4 regions of the Salinivibrio sp. SS2 genome follow, and region 4 is predicted to be linked to each of the others. Evidence: predicted binding sites of a transcription regulator. Region 4 holds the regulator's gene; each other region holds the start of a gene.
What was found. Region 4 encodes CRP, which controls carbon source genes, mostly activating them, when cyclic AMP is high. Its sites were predicted from a motif close to TGTGANNNNNNTCACA; they were not measured.

Region 1 (5,691 bases), on a different contig from region 4:
CCATGCAATTGACTAGGGTGCCCCTCTGCGAGCAAGGTTTCTACCTGCTCAATGACCGCGGCTAAACTTGCTACGGTTTCCAAGCAGCCATAGTTGCCACAAAAGCATCGCTTACCAAATGGCTTCACTTGAATATGACCCAGCTCACCCACATTCCCCACGCGCCCTTGGAGCACTTTCCCTTCTAGGATGATCCCAGCCCCAACGCCATTGTGAACGGCAATCAGCACCGCGCTATCTGATTCTTTTGCGTTACCAAATAACTTTTCAGCCAGCGCCCAAGAGCGGGTATCATTACCCACAAAAACCGGTAATCCTGTTTCTCGATGCAGGACGGGCCCCAATGGCATATGGCTAACCTCAAAGTGCGGCATTTGAATGACCGTTCCCTGTGCACTATTCACTAAGCCTGGCAAAGACACCGCGATGCTTGTCACGCGGTCCACCACTTCATGATGACGCGAAAAGAAGGCTTTAACGTACTCGACAACGGTCGCTAGCAAGGCCTCTTGAGGCATCACCGCCAACTCATGGCGTTCTTGTACCAGAATGTCACTGCTTAACGAGTGCAAAGCCATCGTGAGGTAGCCGCGCCCTAAACGCATCGATAAGAATTGCCACCCGTCATTGTCCAACATCAACCCAACGGCGGGTCGACCACGCATACTGGTTTCTTGAATTTGTGTTTCTTTGACAAGATGCGCGTCCATTAGCTCACGGACAATTTTAGTAATGCTGGCTGGTGCCAGCTGGCTGCGTTTGGAGAGCTCGATACGTGAGATAGGCCCAAAGCGGTCGATCAAGTTGTACACTGTGCCGGCATTTTTGCGCTTGATATGATCAATATGCCCCGGCTGCCCAATAATCATGCCCTGTCCTATTACTGCTGGGATCTGGCGATCCTATTCATGATGATGCGTATAATTGAATTTTTTTACTTTGCGAACTAATTGTGAAGCACAATTAGGTCGCCGCGTGATATCTATCACTTTCAGGTGTGAAAATCGCGTTTAGCCTCACGAAACCATACGATTTAGTAACTATGGTAAAAATCCAATCAATCGTGAAAAAGCAAGATCTGCGGAGGATAAATTGGCATAATGCGCCGTCGAATCGAACCGCCAGAAAGCATGATGTACCGAGTAAACGAAATTTTTGAAACTATTCAGGGAGAAGGCACATTTACTGGCGTGCCCTCCGTTTTTGTCCGCTTGCAAGGTTGCCCTGTCGGCTGCGCTTGGTGCGATACCAAGCAAACATGGGAAACCGATGATAACGATCAGCAAGACAAGATATTTATTATCGATAAGTCAGAAGACTCACCTGCTTGGTGCTGGCTGAGTGCGAAAGATATTGCGACAGAAATCACCCAACGCTATCAGGCTAAACACATTGTGATTACTGGGGGGGAGCCTTGCCTATACGACTTGGTGCTCTTAACCGAGGCGCTAGAAGCGGTTGGGTGTCAGTGCCAAATTGAAACCAGTGGTACGTACGAGGTAAAAGCCAGTCCGCAGACTTGGGTCACGGTATCACCTAAAATCAATATGCGCGGCAAATTACCGGTACTGGCCAGTGCGATGGCGCGCGCGAACGAAATCAAACATCCTGTGGGCACCGAGAAAGACATTGCACAGTTAGATACCCTACTTGAGCACTGCCCACCATCACCAAAGGCAACCATTGCGCTACAACCGGTCAGTCAAAAGCCGCGAGCCACTAAACTGTGTATTGATACCTGTATTGCGCGCGGCTGGCGCTTGTCGATACAAACGCATAAATATTTAAACATTGCCTAGCGCCAATAGAGCCAATAGAGCCAATAGAGCCATCGTATTAGCCGATATGAAGTGTATCGATAAAAGAGCCGAGTGATGATACTCGGCTCTTTTTTATTCACCGCGGTAAGTGCAGCCTGCGGTACAGGTTTCCTTCACCATTACCTTACTTAATAAAGGCAGGTTTGGCTTGACCTGTTGCCATATCCAACGCGCCAACACTTCGCTGGTTGGGTTTTCCAGCCCTTCAATCTCATTGAGATAGTAGTGGTCAAGACGATCATAGATAGGCTTGAAAGCGGCTTTAATGTCAGCGAAGTCGATCACCCAGCCTGTGTGTGGGTCAACATCCCCTTCTACATACAAACGCACCATAAACGAGTGACCGTGCAAACGCCCACACTTATGCCCTTCTGGTACATTCGGTAAGTGGTGTGCGGCCTCAAAGGTAAATTCTTTAAACAGTTCAGTTGTCATACTGCCAAATCCCATCAACAACAAGATGGCGCATGCTACTCAACTTCCCTGACCGACACAATCTCTATCCCTGAGATCAACGCGATTATAGCCAAAGCAAACCGTTGCCCGTCGCAAAGGTGCGACAATTTACGTCGATGAAATCACACATTTTATATGGGAATCGCGGCATCTGGTGAGACACGGTTTAACATAGATCTGACAGAATTCAATTGACATACATATAATTTAATAACAAACGGTTGACTCATGCGCATGACTCTCGCGAGCAAACTTCTCCTTTCGCTTTTTCTCGTCTTCGCTCTGGTGCTTGTGACTTCGTTGGCCTATCAATCGCATCAGCAAAAAGCGCTGATGACGTCGATAGTCAGCGAGCAGACGCTCGACAAAGCATCCAACTATTTCGATAGCCTGAATATGTTGATGCTGACCGGTACGATTAGCCAACGAAATACACTGCGCGATAAAATGCTTTCCCACAAAGGAATAGAAGAAGCGCGTGTTATCCGCTCAGAGGCAATCACCCGCTTTTTCGGTCCAGGCAACCCTGAACAAGCACCAAAAGATAATATTGACCAACGTGCACTTGATGGCGAGACCATTGTTGAAACCTTTGACTCTGAATCAGGCAAGGGGCTGGTCGTGGCACTGCCGATGAAAGCCAGTAAAGATTACCGCGGTACTAATTGCCTGCAATGCCATGTTGCCGAAGAGGGAACCGTGTTGGGCGTTATTCGACTCGAATATGACTTACAGCCGCTCTATGGCACCATTGATAAAGAAATGCTGATCACTGCCGGGATCATGGGCAGTATCGCCGTATTGGGTTTTCTTATCTCACTGACTGTGATCCGTCGTTGGGTAGTGTCACCCCTCAAGCATGTATCGGCCTTTATGAAGCGGACGAGTCGCGACAAAAACTTGGCTGAGCGCTTGAATGACACACGCAATGACGAGATTGGCGAGTTATGTAACAGCTGTGACCAATTACTCGATAATTTCTCTGCGAGCTTACAACAGGTGCAACGTACCTCAGAGACGCTGTCGTCTGAAGCGTTAAACCTCATTCGCGTCTCTGGGCATACCGACCAACTCGCCGATAGCCAACGTCATGAAACCAATGAAATGTCTACGGCCATCAATGATGTTCAGCAACATCAACATGACATTCAAAGCCGTACGAGCGAGGCGGCACAATTGAGCGAATCTGCCGCCACTAGCGCCAATCAAGGCAGTGAACTGGCCAACGTCGCCGCCAATGATATCCGCAAACTGATGGATGATATTGGTCAAGTACGTAGCCAGATTTTGGATGTGAACCAACAAAGCCAACAAGTGACGACTATTTTGGGTGTGATCCGCGAGATCGCTGAGCAGACCAACCTACTCGCGCTGAATGCGGCGATAGAAGCCGCACGCGCCGGTGAGCAAGGTCGTGGCTTCGCCGTAGTCGCCGAAGAAGTACGTAACTTGGCCAGCCGAAGCCATGATGCAACCGGTGAAATCCAAACCATTATTGAAAATTTGTGTTCAGGCAGTGAAGCTTCCGCTCAAGCGGTCGAAGCCACCACAGAAAGCGCGAATCAACGTGCCGAGACGGTGATGCAGCTCTCTGACGCCTTGGCCGATATTGCTAAGCAAGTGACCACCGTGAACAATAATACGGACGACATTAGCCAACAAAGCCAACATCAAGCACAAATGACTGACGCCTTACTCGAGCAAGTTGGCCGGATTCAAAATCACGCTAACGATACCGCCAATAATGCGAATGAAGTAAAAGCAATCAGTGCAAATCTCGAACAACTGGTTGAACAGTTGGAAGGATTAATTGGACAATTTCAACTTTCAGACCGCCTCAAGCCTTGAAGCTACACAAGATACAGGTAAACTTGCTAGTCTAACTTGCAAATCCACTTTCTCGGTGGCATTGACCACCGAGTTGCCCTAAACGGAGATAGAAGCGAATTATGACATACGCGCCTGTAGTAGACGTCCTGCGCGGCAAGGCGGCAGTCGACACTGAAGTGACTGTTCGCGGTTGGGTTCGGTCTCGCCGAGATTCCAAAGCCGGTATTTCTTTCCTCGCCATTTATGATGGCTCTTGTTTCGACCCTATTCAGGCCGTGGTCCCCAATGAGCTGGAGAATTATCAGCAAGACGTTCTGCGTTTAACAGCAGGCTGTTCTGTTGAAGTCACCGGTAATGTGGTGGAATCACCAGGGAAAGGTCAAGCGTATGAGCTACAAGCCACTGCCGTGAAGGTAGTCGGTTGGGTTGACGATCCAGACACTTATCCGATGGCCAAGACGCGTCACTCAATTGAGTACTTGCGCGAAGTGGCTCATTTACGCCCTCGCTCTAACGTGATTGGTGCGGTTGCTCGTGTTCGTCATACCCTTTCTCAAGCTATTCATCGTTTCTTCCACGAGCAAGGCTACTACTGGATGTCTGCCCCGCTGATCACTGCATCAGACTGTGAAGGCGCCGGTGAGATGTTCCGTGTATCGACACTGGATATGGCCAATGTGCCAAAAACAGAGCAAGGCGATGTCGACTTCGACCAAGACTTTTTCGGCAAAGAAGCTTTCTTGACCGTATCCGGCCAATTAAACGCTGAAACCTATGCTTGTGCGCTGAGTAAAGTTTATACCTTTGGCCCAACCTTCCGTGCTGAAAACTCTAACACCAGCCGTCACTTGGCCGAGTTTTGGATGGTAGAGCCTGAAGTGGCCTTTGCCGATCTTGATGATGCTGCAGCGCTAGCAGAAGCCATGCTGAAATACGTCTTCAAGGCCGTGTTGGAAGAGCGCCGTGACGACATGCAGTTCTTCGAGCAACGCATCAACAAAGAGGTGATCACGCGCCTTGAGAAATTTGTTGAAGCTGATTTTGCCCAAGTTAACTACACTGACGCGATCACTATCTTGGAAAACTGCGGTAAGACGTTCGAGTTCCCTGTCGAATGGGGTATTGATCTCGCCTCCGAACATGAGCGCTATCTAGCAGAAGAACACTTCAACGCACCTGTTGTGGTGAAGAACTATCCAAAAGATATTAAAGCCTTCTACATGCGTATGAACGATGATGGCAAAACCGTTGCTGCAATGGACGTATTAGCGCCTGGCATTGGTGAGATTATCGGTGGTTCACAGCGTGAAGAGCGTCTTGACGTGCTGGATCAGCGCCTTGAAGAAATGGGCCTCGAGAAAGAAGATTTCTGGTGGTATCGCGACTTGCGCCGTTACGGCACCGTGCCTCACTCCGGCTACGGCCTCGGATTTGAGCGTTTGGTATCTTACGTTACCGGTATGAGCAACATCCGCGACGTGATTCCATTCCCTCGTTCGCCACGTAACGCGAGCTTCTAAGTAAAAGACCATTCAAAGGCTGCGAGTACGCAGCCTTTTTCTTGCCTATTGGTACGCTTGGTATC
Region 2 (5,691 bases), on a different contig from region 4:
TCTAACCATGCTTTTAACACCGTCAGATCGTGCTGATAGCCTACTTTAATTTCATCAACCCAATCGGCAATATTCTCCCACCACGCAGGTAACTCGGGAGACTGCGCTTTTTGAGCCACTTTTTGCACATGCTTTAAGCCCACTGAGCCTGCCGCACCTTTAATTTTATGCGCTTCCGACACAATGCCATCTTGGTCGCGTGCGGTCATATTCGAGTCAAGAATCGCGATGTATTCAGGCATCAATTGTTCAAACATTTCAATGCTTTTTCGCACAGGCTCGGTGCCAACCAGCTCGACATAGCCGGTGAGCATGTCCATATCCAACAGCTTTTCCGCTTGCTCGCTTGCGACTGGCCGCGTCGACGCACTCTCGTCAGTCACCGCTTCTTGCCCCTCCGCTAACGCATAACGCTCAATTACCTGGCTAAGTGCCGCGACACTGATCGGCTTGCTGATTGCATCATCCATGCCTTTGTCGATGTACTCTCCTTTGTCTTTGATCACATTGGCGGTTAATGCGACAAGTGGTGGTAAGCTCGACTGTGTTTCGCGTAATGTTGCGGCAATATCAAAGCCGGTCATATCCGGTAATTGAATATCTAACAGCAATAAATCAAACGCTCCGGGCATAAAGGTGTTTAGCGCCGACTGACCATCTCGAGCAACGGTCACCTCATGGCCTAGACTTTCCAATAAATTGGTAGCGACCGTGATGTTTAGCTCAATGTCTTCGACGAGCAAAATTCGCAAGCGGCTATCACTGCGCGTGGGCAGTTGGACCTCATCATCCGCAGGCTCACTCAAAGGCACGGAAACCGTGACGGTAAAGGTACTCCCTTCACCTTCTTCGCTATCGACGGTAATGTCGCCTCCCATCATACGCGCTAACTGGCGAGACACGGCGAGTCCAATCCCTGTTCCCACAGCATGCAAGTTTTCTTCGCCTTGTTTTACCTGATAGTACATGGCAAAAATTTTATCTTGCTCATCTGCAGGGATCCCGACCCCGCTGTCTTCGACTTCAAAGCAAAGATGCGCGTGGTCATCTTCCACATCTGCACTAACAGTGATGATCACACAGCCTTGCTTGGTGAATTTGACGGCATTCCCGACCAGATTCCACAAAATTTGACGTAATCGTGTCGCATCCACGGCGACAAATTCCGGCAAGTCTGTCACCCGTTCAAGTTCAAACCGCAGCCCTTTTTGCTCCGCCATCAGGCCAGAGATGTTTTCAATCTCAGTAACAAATTCACGCAGATCGATGCTGGTGGGGTACAAGGACAGTCGGTTTCGATCGGATTTATCTAAATCGATAATATCGTTGAAAATATTACCCAAGGTGATGGCACTGACGTAAATGGTACGTAAGTAATTGCGTTGATCATCATCCAGCGGCGAGTCCAATAGCATGCGGCTCAATCCGACAATCCCATTCAGCGGTGTGCGCAGCTCGTGACTAATGGTGGAGATAAAGGCGGTTTTATCTCGGCTCGCTTTCTCCAATGCATCTTGATAACGCTTGCGTTCGGTGATTTCACGGCCAAAGCCAAGCAGTCCCAGATGACGCCCGTCTCGCGCAAAGAAAGGGACTTTGCGCAGTTCAAAATAGGCCTTGCGTCCATCTTGATACTCAAGCCATTGCTCGTAGGTAATGGAGACATTGTTATCAAAGACTTGCTGATCGGTCTCTACCACTTTAGCGGCAATATCCTCGCGATAGACATCCCACGGCGTCAGGCCCTTCAGCGCCTTCTCTTTATAGCCGGTCAGCTCTTCCATCGCGCGGTTACAACCAGAGAACTGCCCCTTGGCATTGCGGTAATAAATCAGATCCGGCGACGCATCAATAAACGAGCGCAGCAATGCGGTTTGCTCGGCCAGCTCTAGCTGAGCTTTTTCCCGCTGATACACCTCGTTTTCTAGATCCTTGATCGCCTCTTGGCGCGCACTCTCAGCTTTTTTACGCTCTTCGATTTCTAAATTCAGTTGCTCAATATTTTCGGTCAACTGCCGGTTAAGACGCATGTCTCGCGCACGCATCTCTTCCAATTTAGACACCAGCTTAGATAAGCGCTGCCGCGATTCTTCCAGCTGATCCACCACCACGGACAAAAAATAAACCGCCCAAGGGGTAATCACCAGGCCGAAGAAAATCGAGCGGATAATGTCGATATTTTGCACCGTGCCTTCCAGCACCAAGGTGATGCCCACTTGCACCACCACGGCCAGTGCCACAAGCGCTAGCGCGAGTAACATGCTGAAGCGGACAATGCCCAGCTTGACCAGCAAATCAACATAATACTGCGCTAATACTTTGAGTTGTTTCATAAAGGCTTACTACACGCCAGTTAAGAGTGGAAGTGTTCAGGCTCAGGGCGCGGCGCATCATTTTCTGTGACGCAAGACGTTGGTCCCATTAAGCTGACTTGATTACGCCCGAGTCGCTTCGCCTGGTACATGGCTAAGTCGGCTTGATGGATAAGCTCTCCATAATCCCCTTCGGGTGAGGGGATCATACACGCAACGCCGAGACTCGCGGTCATCACCGCTGCGACCGGCGAATACTGATGCGCGATTTCACGCTCGGCCAACGCAGCTCTTGCCCGCTCGGCAACTAAGGCGGCCCCATCAAGCTCAGTGTGAGGCAATACAATAGCAAATTCCTCTCCCCCATAACGCGCGACCGCATCAAGTGGTCGATTAATCGCCGACTTAAAAGCGTTCGCCACTTGCTGCAAGGCCCAGTCGCCTTGTTGATGACCGTAATTATCGTTGTAAAGTTTGAAATGGTCGATGTCACAGAGAATCAAGGCAAGCGGCGTTTGTTCACGGGCGTGTGAGCGCCACAACTTGCGCAGTTGCTCATCAAAGCTGCGTCGATTCGCCACTTGAGTCAAACTATCCACGAAGCTCATTTCTTGGAATGACATGATCGCATCCGCTAGCTGTTGTTGGGTGTGCTTACGTTCGGTGATATCGCGTGCCATCACCAGTACTGCAAAGCTGTCAGTCACCGGATCATCAATACGCGATTTAGTCACTTCAAACCAAGTTTGCTCGCCGCTGGGCCGCCAAATCACATCTTCATAGGTCACGGTTTCCCCAGTATCCAGTACATGCTGATCGCGCTGACGATGCTGATCAAAAATATCTGCATCGACGACCTCTTGCGCTGGAGAGGTTTCAAGCGCTTCAATGGAGACCCCGAGCGCATCGGCATAGGCTTGATTACAGGCAAGGTGGTAATAGTCCTGATCAAAGATCCCAATCGGATCCACACTGGCATTAAAAATCGCGCTCAATAAATTGCTCCGTTGCTGAAGCGCTTGTTCGGCCGATTGGCGATGATGCACCTCACGTTGCAAACTTTGCTGCATTTGGTGCCAGTCGGTCACATCATGACTGATGCTCAAGGTACCAACCACCTGTTGCTGATCATTTTTAAGCGCGGTGATGTTGGTTTCGAGCAAACAGCTTTCGCCGTTTAGTTGCGATGCCCACGTACGTACCGTCTTTGAGCCAGACAAAGGCTGATCGGCATGCCACATAATGCCCTCTTGCTCGCGGCCTCGCCAAAAGCGGTCAAAGGCCGCATTGGTTCCCACCACATTGCCATCGACATCTTGAAAGCAAACCAATTCAGCCAACGAATTAATCACGCTAAGCAAAACACCATGTTCTTGATGCTGTAGCTGCCATTGCGCGTGGCGCGCCAGTGGTGCTAGCGACACCAACCATGCTTTTTTACGCCGACAACGAATGGGTAAGCCCGACAAGCGCACGCCAATGCGTACTCGATTCGCGCCGGGTGCTTTGACCTTAGCTTCGACATTAGAGAAAGGGCGTGGCCACTGCTGCGCAACAATAAAGGCACGTACCGCTTGTCGCTGGTGCTCATTGGCCGTTTTAAAGTGGCTTTTGCTGTCCACCAATGAAAATGCCTCCACACAGGCAGCATTGGCATACAAGATGTCACCCTCATCGGCGGTAACAATGGCATGGGGAGTATCGAGATCAGCCATATACACACGCCAATGGGTTAACGCGACGGTTTCTTGTCGCGCACGCCACGCGTAGCCAAGCACCGCACCTAAAACAAGAAATGTAAATAAAATGAAAAATGCCATGCGGCTCCTGTGTGATCACAACCATCCTTGATTCGCGACATCTTTTTCCGTTGCGCCGCTTATGGAACCGCTATTTTGCCACAGTTTTCTCAAAATACATGGCTACGTGCCTCACAGGTTTTTACTGTCAGTTGTCATTTTTTTACATCAAATCACAGCGTATCTTGCTATGAAACTGAAGACATAAAACGCACCCTGCTTTATTTCTTTAGTTGGTTAGAATTTATGCTCGAATTTGGCCTTAAATTAATAATTATTTAACAAAACAGCATAAACGCGAATAGCTATTATTCCTGAAAAAATTGACACAAAACCTGAAAATATCAGGTGTTTAATTGACATCACACCAAGCTTCATGGTGCATAAAGGCTGCATAATAAAATTTGACCTTTAACTGCTTTGCCGTTAATTTGAAAGGTCGCTGAATAGCGCTTTCTGGATACGGCAGGCTAGGCATCGCGTTGAAAATCAGTAATTTAATTACTTACAAGCACGCGATTTTCCCGTTAAAAAAACACAACATAACGGGTGAGCTGTCACAGTCCTAGACGCTTTCAGAGTGGTCAGGAGGATCACGACAATAAATGCAATCACTGCGAGTGACGCAGTAGCAAGGGAGAATTGCAATGTCGCTGTACAACCCAATGTTGGAAAAGGATAACTGTGGTTTTGGTTTGATCGCCCATCAAGAAGGTGAGCCCAGCCACAAGTTGGTTCGTACCGCCATTTCCGCACTTGATCGCATGACCCACCGCGGAGGGATTAACTCCGATGGCAAAACCGGGGACGGTTGTGGGTTATTGCTTCAAAAGCCCGACCGTTTCTTTCGCCTTATTGCCGAACAAAACCAATGGAACCTAAGCCGTTTGTATGCGGTGGGGATGCTGTTCCTGAGCACAGATCCGGTGAAGGCGCAGCGCGCCCGCGCGGTGTTTGAACAAGAAATTGGTGCCGAAACCCTCTCCGTGGTTGGTTGGCGTACGGTACCAACCAACCCTGACGTGCTGGGTGAAATCGCCAAGCAGTCACTCCCCGTTATCGAACAAGTCTTTATTAATGGCCCAGCCGGTTGGCGCGCACGCGATTTAGAGCGTCGCCTGTATATTGCTCGCCGCCGCGCAGAAAAAGCGTTAGCTGACGACACAGACTTCTACATTACCAGTCTGTCGACCCAAACCATCGTCTACAAAGGCTTGTGTATGCCGGCAGATTTGCCGCGCTTTTACACCGATTTAGCCGATTTACGCCTCGAGTCTTCGATCTGTTTATTCCACCAGCGTTTTAGTACTAACACGCAACCACGCTGGCCGCTCGCTCAACCGTTCCGTTACCTTGCACACAATGGTGAAATCAACACCATTGAAGGTAACCGCCAATGGGCACGCACACGGGCATACAAATTTAACTCGCCCTTATTGCCAGACCTCCATCAGGCCGCGCCTTTTGTCAATGAATCAGGGTCGGATTCGTCGAGCCTCGATAACATGCTTGAAGTGTTTTTGTCAGGTGGTATGGATCTCTTCCGCGCCATGCGTCTGCTTGTGCCGCCTGCTTGGCAA
Region 3 (5,691 bases), on a different contig from region 4:
CGTACTGTACATCCACGTCGCGCATCGAAGAGTGTGCGGCTTTTGGATTAATTTCTGCGTCCAGTAGCGCGAGCATACCTCGGCTCATGGTCTGGTTGGAGTCAATCCGGCTACCAATGACCGAAATCAACGCAACCATCTCGCCAGTGATCTTCGCTTTAGGATACAGCTTCTCTACGCGATTAATCACTTTGTCTTGGCTGGCGGTCTTACCATCCAAATAGTAAGTGATCGAGTTGGCGTTCATTTCTTTACTGATTAGCTGAACGTTTTCCTCACGAATAATTTCCATCACGTCGTAGCTGACGCGATCGACATGGCCAACCATTGATTGATCAAAGATATGCAGCGCTAGCACTTTATCACGACCTGCAATGATCTCGATTTCATTGTCTTTCGGACGATATTTGTGGGAAATCACCGTACCTGGATGATCGGGTTCGAAGGTATTTTTCACCACAAGTTCGATGCCGACCGCGCGCATCCCTGATGCGGCATTCGGGTGAATTGCTTCCATCCCCAAGTTGGCAAGCTGATCAGCTACATCGTAGTTGCTCAAGCCCATCGGCTGAACGCGTTCTGGACCGACGATACGCGGATCAGCACTGCTTAAATGATACTCTTTATGGATCACCGCGCTGCTTGCTTTGGTCAATACCGCAATACGACTGAACGTCATTTCGCTATAGCCGCGATCGTATGTTTTCATCAAACCTTCATCGCAGTATACGTAGCCGGTAACGATGGGCAGCTCATTGCTGAGATCGATATCTTCCATGGCACGCGCAATCACGGTGTTTAAATCACCCTGTGCTTCGTCGGGGTTGTCCCAGCCAGAAAGGTCAACAAACCGTGAGTTGATTCCCACGCTCTCAAGCAAAAGAGAAGAGTTGTGCGCACTGTGAGCTTCTCCAATTGACGAGAGGAACTCGCGCACTTGGGGCAAATAGCTTTCTAGAGAAAACTGCCCATAGTTACAGGTTTCGAGAATACCTTCGATGCAGCTGTGCGCTTTCTCCATACGTTGACGAATGAAGTTGTCTGCACGCTCGCGGTAAACAGGGTCTGGGAACATGTTGCTGTTAATGAGCAGCATACGTTGTTCCAACTCTTCCATGGCATCGCGCCACTTCGGATTGTTGGCGGCGAGTAGGCGATAGATACCCGGCTTGCCAGACCGCTTACACTCCAGCAATGCATCCGTGATGCCAGCATAAGCAGAAACCACAAAAATTCGGTTATAAGGGTTGGACGGGTACAAAAAGATATTATCCATGACAGCGTCGAACGCTGACATTGATGTACCGCCGATCTTTTCAACGGTATGATTCATGTGAGCTCCTTGTGGGCTTTTATGAATTGAAGTCGTCGATTGGGTTTACAGGGGCAGCATCCCGCTGCCCCAAGACGGTTAATCGACCAGAGGGTAAACACCGTTTTCGTCATGTGTCTCTTGCCCAGTAATCGGTGGGTTAAAGACACAGGCCATGACCATATCAACACCCTTATTAGCGCGAAGCTGGTGCTCGTCATGTTTGTCAAGAATGTACAGTGTGCCAGGTTTGATTGGATACACTTTACCGTCGTCGGTCGTTTCAATCTCACCTTCACCTGATATGCAATACACAGACTCTAAGTGATTCTGGTAATGGATATGTGTGTCAGTATTGGCGTAAATAGTAGTAATGTGGAATGAGAAGCCCATGTTGTCATCGCGCAACAACATACGGACACTTTCCCAATTTTCAGCCACTACGCGGCGTTCACTGTTTTGGCATTCTTCTAATGTGCGAACAATCATGTCAATCCTTTATACGTCTGTTTGTTAGTGGGTGAGAGCTTTGAATTAAGACGCTTTTTTCAATTTGTCTTTTTTGTATTGCTCAACCGACTTAACAAAAATCTGCAGGCCTTTCTCCATTTCAGCTTCGCTGACTGTCAATGGTGAGAAGAATTTGATCACTTCATCATCAGGGCCAGCTGTTTCGATGATCATACCGTGCTCGAAACAAAGGCTTGTGATGGCATCTGAGATATCACCATTCTTACATGCGATACCCTGCATCAGGCCACGACCTTTGATGGTGTCGAACAGGTCACCATTTTTCGCTAAGACGTCTTTCAACACTTTATTGAGTTGATCAGCACGTGCTTGGATATGGGTTTGGAACTGATCATCTAGCCAGTAAGTTTCAATCGCTTCTGCGGCTGTCACAAACGCATGGCTGTTACCACGGAATGTACCGTTATGTTCGCCAGGTGCCCATTGATCCAGCTCAGGTTTCAGTAGAACCAGTGCCATTGGTAGGCCATAACCACCAATCGACTTCGACAAGGTCACGATATCTGGGTTGATACCTGATGGCTCGAAGCTAAAGAAAGTACCAGTACGGCCACAGCCAGCTTGAATATCATCGACGATCATCAATATGCCATGTTCTTCACAGATGCTCTCTAGGCGTTGCAGCCACTCATTAGAAGCCGCATTGAGACCGCCTTCACCTTGAACGACTTCAAGCAAGACAGCGGCGGGTTTATCTCCACCTGTTAGACCGCTTGAGGCATCGTTTAGCATGGTTTCGAACAGTGTGAGACCGTCAACATCGGCATAGCCGTCATACGGAATACGTGTTACCGCGTTATTCACTGGCATACCGCCGCCACCGCGATGGTGATGATTACCAGTCACAGCGAGTGCGCCATAGGTACAGCCGTGGAAGCCGTTCGTAAATGAAACGATGTTTGGGCGACCTGTCACTTTTCGTGCCAGCTTCATCGCCGCTTCAACAGCATTTGTACCGGTTGGACCCGTGAACTGGAATTTATAGTCCAAGTTACGTGGTGCCAAGATGTGCTCTTTAAATACCTCGAGAAAGCGTGCTTTTGCACCGGTGTGCATATCCAAGCCGTGGGTAATCCCATCTTTCTCGATGTACTCAATCAGCGCTTTTTTCAGCGTCGGATTATTGTGTCCGTAGTTAAGCGAACCGGCGCCAGCAAGAAAATCGAGGTAGCGCTTGCCGTCAACGCCAGTGATCCAACAGCCCTTCGCGCTTTCAAACACGACGGGGAAGTTGTTGGCGTAACATTGAACATTTGACTCCTGCGATTTAAAGATATCCATAACTCATCCTGTTATTTTTTGAGTGGAATTCGGAAAAGGTATTCGGTGTCATGTTCACCGTTAAAGTGCTCTTGTTCATCAAGGAACACTGAGCGCTGACCACCTGTACCGTAGAGGCGGTCTACCTTTTTGAACAGCGCCCAAGAACCAGCGTTGTCTTCAGTGATCGTGGTTTCAATGAATCGAATGTCTTGTGACACTTTGCGCGCCAGTAACGCTTCGACCATTGAAAGGGCAAGCCCTTCTCCACGTGCTTTGGGCGATACGGCTACCTGCCACACAAAAAATGTGTCTGGTTGCTCTGGACGAATGTAGCCAGAGACGAAGCCGTGAATGTCGCCGTCACGCTCTGCCACAACACAGGTCTCTTTGAAGTGCGTTGCCTGTAAAAAGTTGCAGTAGGCGGAGTTCACATCCAACGGAGGGCACTGGGTGATTAATCGATAGATGTCGCCACCATCACGAATCGATGGCTTACGAAACACAAACCGCGTGCTCGGTTTTATCTGTTTACGGTCAAGGACTTCGTTTTCAAGAACTGCCGTATCTGTCGTTTTTGATCGCCACATAATTGTTTTGTGCTCTAACGAATTCGTTATATATAATAGGCGCTGAATTTTGTTTATCAACCCCGGATTTCGCTAATCGGTTTATCACTACTCAGTAAGTAACTGATATTAGTAAAATTTGTTAATGTTAAAATTTTTATTAACCATAATACTTTGATGCGTAACATTTACTGGCCTAAATGTATTGACGATTCTCAATCTGGTGTGACTCATGCCACAAAGATGGGGGAGCGGCTTGGACTTCGTCTCAGTTGCAGTTGAATGAGGTGAAAAGAGTGGCTTTAAAAATAGACGTAAAAGAGATTTTACTAGACAAAAAGCCTAGTCACCTTTGCTGCTTGTGAATCTAATAGGGTGACTAGGCGGATTGAGGCGATTGGCTAAGGAATTCGCGATATTGTCTGTCTTCTTTGACGACGTGGTGCACCCACCAGTAACGCAAAAACTTGAAAAAGACTGAAGGGTACAGTTCAGGATCCGCCTGGCATTGCAGTAACACATAATGTGCTTGCCGTGATAAACGTTCATGGATGGCTGCATGTTCTTTGTATTTGGGGTAGGCGAGATCGTGAAGAATGTCTTCTTCTAGCTGGAAGTGGGACACAATGTAGTCTCGAAACCGCTGGGCGAGATCATCAAAATCTCCTTTTTCACCATCTGCATGGTGATACGCGATAGCCTCATAGGTGTCATTGATGATAGCCAGTAATTGCTTGTTACTGGCATCGAGATCTGGGTGCCCCACAGAATATTTATCCTGCCAACGAATGAACTTTCTGTCTTTGCTCTCTGCTGTTGGATGTTCAGGAGTTACTGGGGGGGCTGTTACGCCAACGGTTGGACTCGCCTCTGTAATTCTTTCGATTTTCTCCTGTTCTTCTTCAGTGAAGACAACGGCACCATTGTGCTCAAAATCGGTCGATTTGGCCGGATCGGCCTGATACATCTCAAAGTAGTACTTAGGTGGCTTTTTGGATTTTGTATCTCTGGCTAGTTGTTGAATGCGATTTTCGAGGTCTTGTTTTCTAACGGGTTTGACCATGAATGCGTCAACATCATAGCGGATGCATTCGCTTATCACTGATTGGGAGGCATTAGCGGTGAGAATGATGATCGGGACATCGTGCTGTAGGTGGTAGCGACCACTACGGATAAGCCTAAGCATCTCCAAGCCATCGATAGGCTCCATCTGTAGGTCAGTGATAATTAAACTAGGTTGTTCGTGAAAGGCCCTTGATATAGCTTCAGCACCATCAGCCGCCGTGATAACGGATTTGATCCCTAGCGCTTGTGCCATCAAACCTATGGTATCTCGAATCATCTCATGATCATCTACCACTAAACAACGAGATAGCATACTCCCTCCTGCTAAAGCGCTAACCGTCTTAAAAGCGTAGTAAATGGCGAGTTTTGCTGCAGAGTGATTTGTAGAATTTTTTATACGTTTTTGCGGGGAGTGAGAGATTACGCATACAAAAAAAGGCGCCTAAACAGGCGCCTTTTCTTCTTAAATCTGGTTTAGCTTACAGGCGAGTTACGTTCGCTGCCTGTGGGCCTTTTTGACCTTGCTCGATATCGAACTCAACCTGTTGGCCTTCTGCTAGAGTGCGGAAGCCTTCACCAACGATGGCGCGGAAGTGAACGAATACGTCTGGACCGTTCTCTTGCTGGATAAAACCGAAACCTTTTTCTTCGTTAAACCACTTAACGGTACCATTAGCTTTAGACATGATGTCTCCTGAATATATTAACTAGGTGTAGCAGTGACGCGAGTGCCATTAATCGTTCTATGGGCAAATGTAGCGAATATCTTCAGGACAACTAACTTTCCAGCCAAACGGTAGGGTGTTTCGATGTTTCTATATTCAATTGCTGCATAAATTTCCGATTAGCGAAGCCGCTTAACAGCTCCAAGAGGACTACGCGTAATTTGCGCGTCAGTTTACTGTTGGCTGTGACGATGGTCGCCTTTCAGCTTTCAGTAACGTCAACCAACAC
Region 4 (5,691 bases):
AAGCCTCAAAGGCGCGCCAAGCGCAAAGCCGGATTAAGGCACTGGAGCGGATGGAAAAGGTGTTGCCGGCGCAATACGATAATCCATTTAGTTTTACCTTTTTCACCCCAGATGCGCTCCCAAATCCTATCTTGATGATGGACAAAGTCGCTGCGGGGTACGACAAGACACCGATTGTGGAAAATATCCGCCTCAACCTGGTCCCTGGCGCGCGTATTGGTTTGTTAGGCCGCAATGGTGCGGGTAAGTCTACGCTGATCAAACTTCTTGCTGGCACCTTGCCAGCCATGGCCGGTGAGCTCAGTTACTCCCAAGGGGTAAAAATTGGCTATTTTGCGCAGCATCAACTCGACACGTTGCGCATTGACGAAACCCCACTGCAACATATGAATCGCCTTGCGCCCACCACAGCCGAGCAAACGCTACGTGACTTCTTAGGGCGCTTTGGCTTTCAGGGTGATAAAGCGCTTGAGACCATTGGCCCCTTTTCGGGAGGCGAGAAGGCACGCTTGGTATTAGCGTTATTGGTGTGGCAAAAGCCTAACCTGCTGCTGCTTGACGAACCGACTAACCACCTTGATTTAGATATGCGCCAAGCCTTGACGCTTGCCCTACAATCGTTTGAAGGGGCGATGGTGATCGTAAGCCATGATCGCTTTTTGCTGCGCGCGACCACCGACGATCTTTATCTTGTCGACAACGGCGCGGTGCAACCCTTTGACGGTGACTTACACGACTACCATCGCTGGCTTGGCGAGCAACAGCGTGCCGACCGCGCGGAAAGTAAAAAACAAAACGCCGATGACAAAGCCGCCCCCCAGCAACGTCAGGTCGATCGTAAGGCACAAAAGCGTCGCGAGGCCGAACTTCGCCAAAAAACAGCGCCACTTCGTAAAAAAATTGACAGCCTAGACACAAAAATCGAACAGCTCTCTGCCATTATTGCCGATGCAGAGACCAAACTGGCCGACCCAACAATTTATGGCGCAGACCAAAAAGCCCAACTCGCGGAACAATTACAACGCCAGGCTGATGCCAAATCAGCGCTGGAAGAGGTAGAGCAAGAATGGATGGAGCGACAGGAAGAACTGGAAGCCATGGAGGCGGCATTCAATCAAGCCTAATTCCCGGCCAAGCGAATGCAGCCGACCTGTGGCAGTTTTGTTTGCAACACTATGGCAAGCAAGACGTCAAACAGGCGTGTCTTAAATTGCAAGATCAGCATCAGGGCAACGTCAACCTTGCCCTGTTGCTGGCTTGGCTGGAAAGCCATGGCTATGGCCTAGCCCCAGAGAGCCTCAGCCAACTTAAACAATCGCTCAGCCGCTCTGAGCATTTGCTGATTGCCTACCGCAACCTACGTCGCGATATCAAACCGCGCGTTGGCGCGGGACAATATAAAAAAATGCTGAATTTCGAGCTCAGCCTCGAGAAGTTCCAACAACAAGACCTCATCCACGCCTTGAATCAACAAACATGGCTGACCGAGTCGCCCTCGCCGTTGGCGTATTATTGCCGTCAGCTCTCGCCCTCGGCCAAATCGCTCTATCCCACTCTGCGCGCCGGTGTGGTTAAAGAAGATGATCAAGGAGACGCTAATGACGCCCTTTGAACCGATTCCCAGCGCCCGTAATCCTCATCTACAAACCATCATGCCACGGCTGATGCGGCGGCAACCCGTGATCTCCCCTTTGTGGCAACAGCTGGATTTACCGGATGGTGATTTCGTCGATCTCGCTTGGACACAGACGCCTCAGCCCGGCCAACCGATAGTGGTGCTTTTTCATGGCCTCGCTGGCAGTTTTCATAGCCCGTACGCGAATGGATTACTGGCTGCTTTTCAGCGCCAAGGCTGGTGCGGTGTGGTGATGCACTTTCGTAGTTGCAGTGGCCGCTTAAACCGCGTCCCGCGCACTTATCACTCAGGCGAGACACAGGATGCGCGCTATTTTTTGACCACATTGCGCATGCGTTATCCTCAGCATCCCATTCATGCCGTGGGCGTATCGCTAGGCGGCAACATGCTGGTGCGCTATTTGGCAGAGTATGCGGATGATCCGATTGTCTCCAGCGGCTGCGCAGTGTCACCCCCCTTAGACCTTGCCGCCTGCTCGTTACGCATTCAGCAAGGGTTCTCACGTGTCTACCAAGCGTACCTACTCCGCTCGATGCGGCAAACCCTGTCAGATAAGCTTACGCGACACGCCCAAGTAGGTCGCTGGCAAGCTGGCGAGCAGCCCCGTATTTCGACCTTATTCGAGTTTGATCAAACCGTCACCGCACCACTGCATGGGTTTGAGGACGCACATCATTACTACCAGCAATGCAGTGGCTTATCCGTATTGCCTGCGATCCGCGCCCCTTTGACCATCATTCATGCCAAAGACGATCCTTTTATGACTGATGCGGTGATCCCAACCACGCCATTACCGGCCAATATACGCTATCAACTCACTGACCATGGCGGACATGTTGGGTTTGTCACTGGCCATTGGCGTGCACCGCGTTTATGGTTGGAAGAGGCAGTGCCCGCGTGGATAGCTGAGCAACTCGGCACCTGATGCCCCAATCGTCACGATAAATTGTGACTAAATCGACATAGACACACTGCACCTACACGCATAATTCGGTAAAATGGGAGCTAATTCACAACCTAAGCATGGAGATGGCGTCCGTGCCATCCCGATGTCAGCAAAAGGTGATGTAGTATGATGGTTCCATGGCAATCTGTGCCAGCCGAGACCTTGACCAATTTAATTGAACACTTTGTGTTGCGGGAAGGGACAGATTACGGTGAGCAGGAAGTCAGCTTTGCTGAGAAAGTTGAACAAGTGCGTGAACAATTAAAATCCGGCGACGCCGTGATTGTATACTCTGAGCTGCATGAGACAGTGGATATTCGTCGTCAGCGCGATCTCAGACCGTAACACCGCCTCCCCTTGTGGGCTGCGGTGTAAATTCAGACTGATCAATGACAGGGCTCGTCATGTCGGCTAAACACCCAATCATCGCTGTGACCGGTTCATCCGGCGCAGGCACAACCACGACCTCCGAAGCGTTTCGTAAGATGTTCAATATGATGAACATCAAAGCCTCTTGGTTAGAGGGCGATAGCTTTCACCGCTTCACGCGGCCAGAAATGGATGTTGAGATCCGTAAAGCCCGTGAACAAGGTCGTCATATTAGCTACTTTGGTCCCACGGCCAACGACTTCCCACGCCTTGAGCAATTTTTTAAAGAATATGGCGAACAAGGCACAGGTAAATACCGTCGTTATCTACACACCTTTGATGAAGCCGTGCCTTATAACCAAATGCCGGGCACCTTCACCCCCTGGCAAGATCTGCCTGAAAATACCGACGTATTATTTTATGAAGGCTTGCATGGCGGGGTGGTGGATGGTGACGTCAATGTCGCCCAACATGTTGATTTACTAATCGGCATGGTGCCTATCGTTAACTTGGAGTGGATTCAAAAGTTTGTCCGCGATACGCGCGACCGAGGCCATTCCCGCGAGGCTGTCACGGACTCGATCGTGCGCTCCATGGATGATTATTTGCACTACATTACGCCGCAGTTTTCTCGCACACATATTAACTTCCAACGTGTCCCGACCGTAGACACATCCAACCCGCTGAATGCAAAAGGGATCCCTTCACTCGACGAAAGCTTTGTTGTGATCCGCTTTCGTGGCATGAAGAACGTCGATTTTCCTTATTTACTGCAAATGATCAGTGGCGCCTTTATGTCTCGGCACAACACGCTGGTCGTGCCCGGCGGTAAAATGGGATTTGCGATGGAGCTGATTATTCGCCCCTTGATCCAACAGTTGATTGAGAAAGGCAAGATAGGTTAACCGCCGTAGCGCACTTAACGTGTATTACTTCTCAGGTCGTGATCTTAGCCACATTTTTGCCGATTTTTTAGGCGGTTGGCTTAGATCAAAATCAAGAAATCCAGATAGAAAAAAGATACACTCTTGTTAACATACAGTGAGCTTGTAGCCTGCGCCAAGACCTCGTATTCTGTGCATTGGACTGATGGGTTTCCATTCAGACAAAGACAGGACGTCGTTGCCGGGCAACACATGCAGAGGAAATAAGTTATATGGTTCCAGGAAAACCTCAAACAGACCCTACACTCGAGTGGTTCCTTTCACATTGTCATATTCACAAGTACCCGTCCAAAAGTACTCTGATCCATGCAGGGGAAAAGGCGGAGACCTTGTACTACATCGTGAAAGGTTCTGTGGCCGTACTAATCAAAGATGAAGAAGGCAAGGAGATGATCCTGTCTTACCTTAACCAAGGTGACTTCATCGGCGAACTTGGTCTGTTCGAAGAGGACCAAGAGCGCACCGCATGGGTACGTGCGAAATCACCTTGCGAAGTGGCAGAAATTTCATTCAAGAAATTCCGCCAGCTGATCCAAGTTAACCCAGACATTTTGATGCGTCTGTCCTCTCAGATGGCGCGTCGCCTGCAAGTGACCAGCCAGAAAGTGGGAGACCTTGCCTTCCTGGACGTGACCGGCCGCATTGCGCAAACCCTACTTAACTTGGCGAAGCAACCTGACGCCATGACTCACCCTGACGGCATGCAAATCAAGATCACACGTCAAGAGATTGGTCAGATTGTTGGTTGTTCGCGTGAGACGGTTGGGCGTATCCTTAAAATGCTGGAAGAGCAGAACCTTATCTCAGCTCACGGTAAAACCATTGTGGTTTACGGCACACGCTAATCCTCGCGTGTTGCGACAAAACCGGCGCTTTTGCGTCGGTTTTTTTGTTTTTATTGACTGGAAACTAATTACCTAAGTTCTACACTTCAGAAACGACCCATCTAACAACTGATTAACAGGATGTCGTTTATGAGAAGCTTACGTCAAACCCTTGCTGCATTGCTACTCGCGGCGGTTTCTTCAACTGCTGCGGCGAATATCACCATTGTCCATCCAGAACCACGGGCTGGCTCTGCCCTCGATTTATACGCTATCGACTTGATTGAGTTTTTAGCGGAAAAATCGGGTGAGTCTGTCACTTTACAGGCCTTTCAAGGCCAAATTGGCTCTCAGTCTCGTAAAGTGGAAATGCTAAAACAAGGACGACTGACGGTAGATTGGCTCGGGGCCGACCGTACCCTTGAGTCAGAGTTACTTCCCATCCGTTATCCAGTCTTTCGGGGTCTATTAGGCCATCGCTTGTTCATTACCAATCAAGCCACCGAACCCAAGCTTGCACAAATCAGTGACCAAGCTGGGCTCAATAATCTGACCATGATCCAAGGGCAAGGCTGGGCGGATGTGAAGGTCTTGCAGTCGGCGGGATTTCGGGTTCGAGAAATCTCAAGCTTTGAGAATATCTTTAAAGGCGTCGATACCGGACGGGCCGACCTCTTCCCGCGTGCGCTTATCGAGCCTTTTAGCGAGCTGGCAGAGCGACCTCAATATACAAATCTGTTGGTTGATCCGCACTTAATGCTAATCTACCGCTTCCCAATGTTCTTGTTTGTATCGCCCCAAAACCCAGAGGTAGCGACCATGCTCAACGATGCCTTTGCGGCCGCCTATCAAGACGGATCCTTCATCGAATTTTTTGAGAATGCCCCTCTGGTAAAAGAGACCTTTGAGAAAGCCAATATTGGTGAGCGCACCTTTATTCGGGTCGACAACCCACATCTGAGTAATGAGACT

Region 1: queE (7-carboxy-7-deazaguanine synthase QueE) is a predicted target of CRP. The motif match lies at 975-990, and genes of this name have one in related genera.
Region 2: gltB (glutamate synthase large subunit) is a predicted target of CRP. The motif match lies at 4,658-4,673, and genes of this name have one in related genera.
Region 3: ectA (diaminobutyrate acetyltransferase) is a predicted target of CRP. The motif match lies at 3,897-3,912, and genes of this name have one in related genera.

Annotation. Positions count from the first base shown of each region.
Region 1 is NZ_MEBP01000058.1:56,919-62,609, reverse strand. It holds gene mlc (sugar metabolism global transcriptional regulator Mlc) at 1-869, opposite strand, end outside; gene queE (7-carboxy-7-deazaguanine synthase QueE) at 1,134-1,799, shown strand; gene queD (6-carboxytetrahydropterin synthase QueD) at 1,893-2,255, opposite strand; gene BGK46_RS03610 (methyl-accepting chemotaxis protein) at 2,505-4,124, shown strand; gene asnS (asparagine--tRNA ligase) at 4,226-5,626, shown strand.
Region 2 is NZ_MEBP01000099.1:28,128-33,818, forward strand. It holds gene arcB (aerobic respiration two-component sensor histidine kinase ArcB) at 1-2,333, opposite strand, end outside; gene BGK46_RS12685 (diguanylate cyclase domain-containing protein) at 2,354-4,132, opposite strand; gene gltB (glutamate synthase large subunit) at 4,759-5,691, shown strand, end outside.
Region 3 is NZ_MEBP01000100.1:15,963-21,653, forward strand. It holds gene BGK46_RS12755 (aspartate kinase) at 1-1,333, opposite strand, end outside; gene BGK46_RS12760 (ectoine synthase) at 1,412-1,801, opposite strand; gene ectB (diaminobutyrate--2-oxoglutarate transaminase) at 1,847-3,124, opposite strand; gene ectA (diaminobutyrate acetyltransferase) at 3,136-3,693, opposite strand; gene BGK46_RS12775 (bacteriohemerythrin) at 4,052-5,050, opposite strand; gene cspE (transcription antiterminator/RNA stability regulator CspE) at 5,217-5,423, opposite strand.
Region 4 is NZ_MEBP01000097.1:13,026-18,716, forward strand. It holds gene BGK46_RS11950 (ABC transporter ATP-binding protein) at 1-1,124, shown strand, start outside; gene BGK46_RS11955 (TIGR02444 family protein) at 1,067-1,612, shown strand; gene BGK46_RS11960 (hydrolase) at 1,599-2,561, shown strand; gene BGK46_RS11965 (YheU family protein) at 2,709-2,927, shown strand; gene BGK46_RS11970 (phosphoribulokinase) at 2,987-3,856, shown strand; gene crp (cAMP-activated global transcriptional regulator CRP) at 4,108-4,740, shown strand; gene BGK46_RS11980 (hypothetical protein) at 4,870-5,691, shown strand, end outside.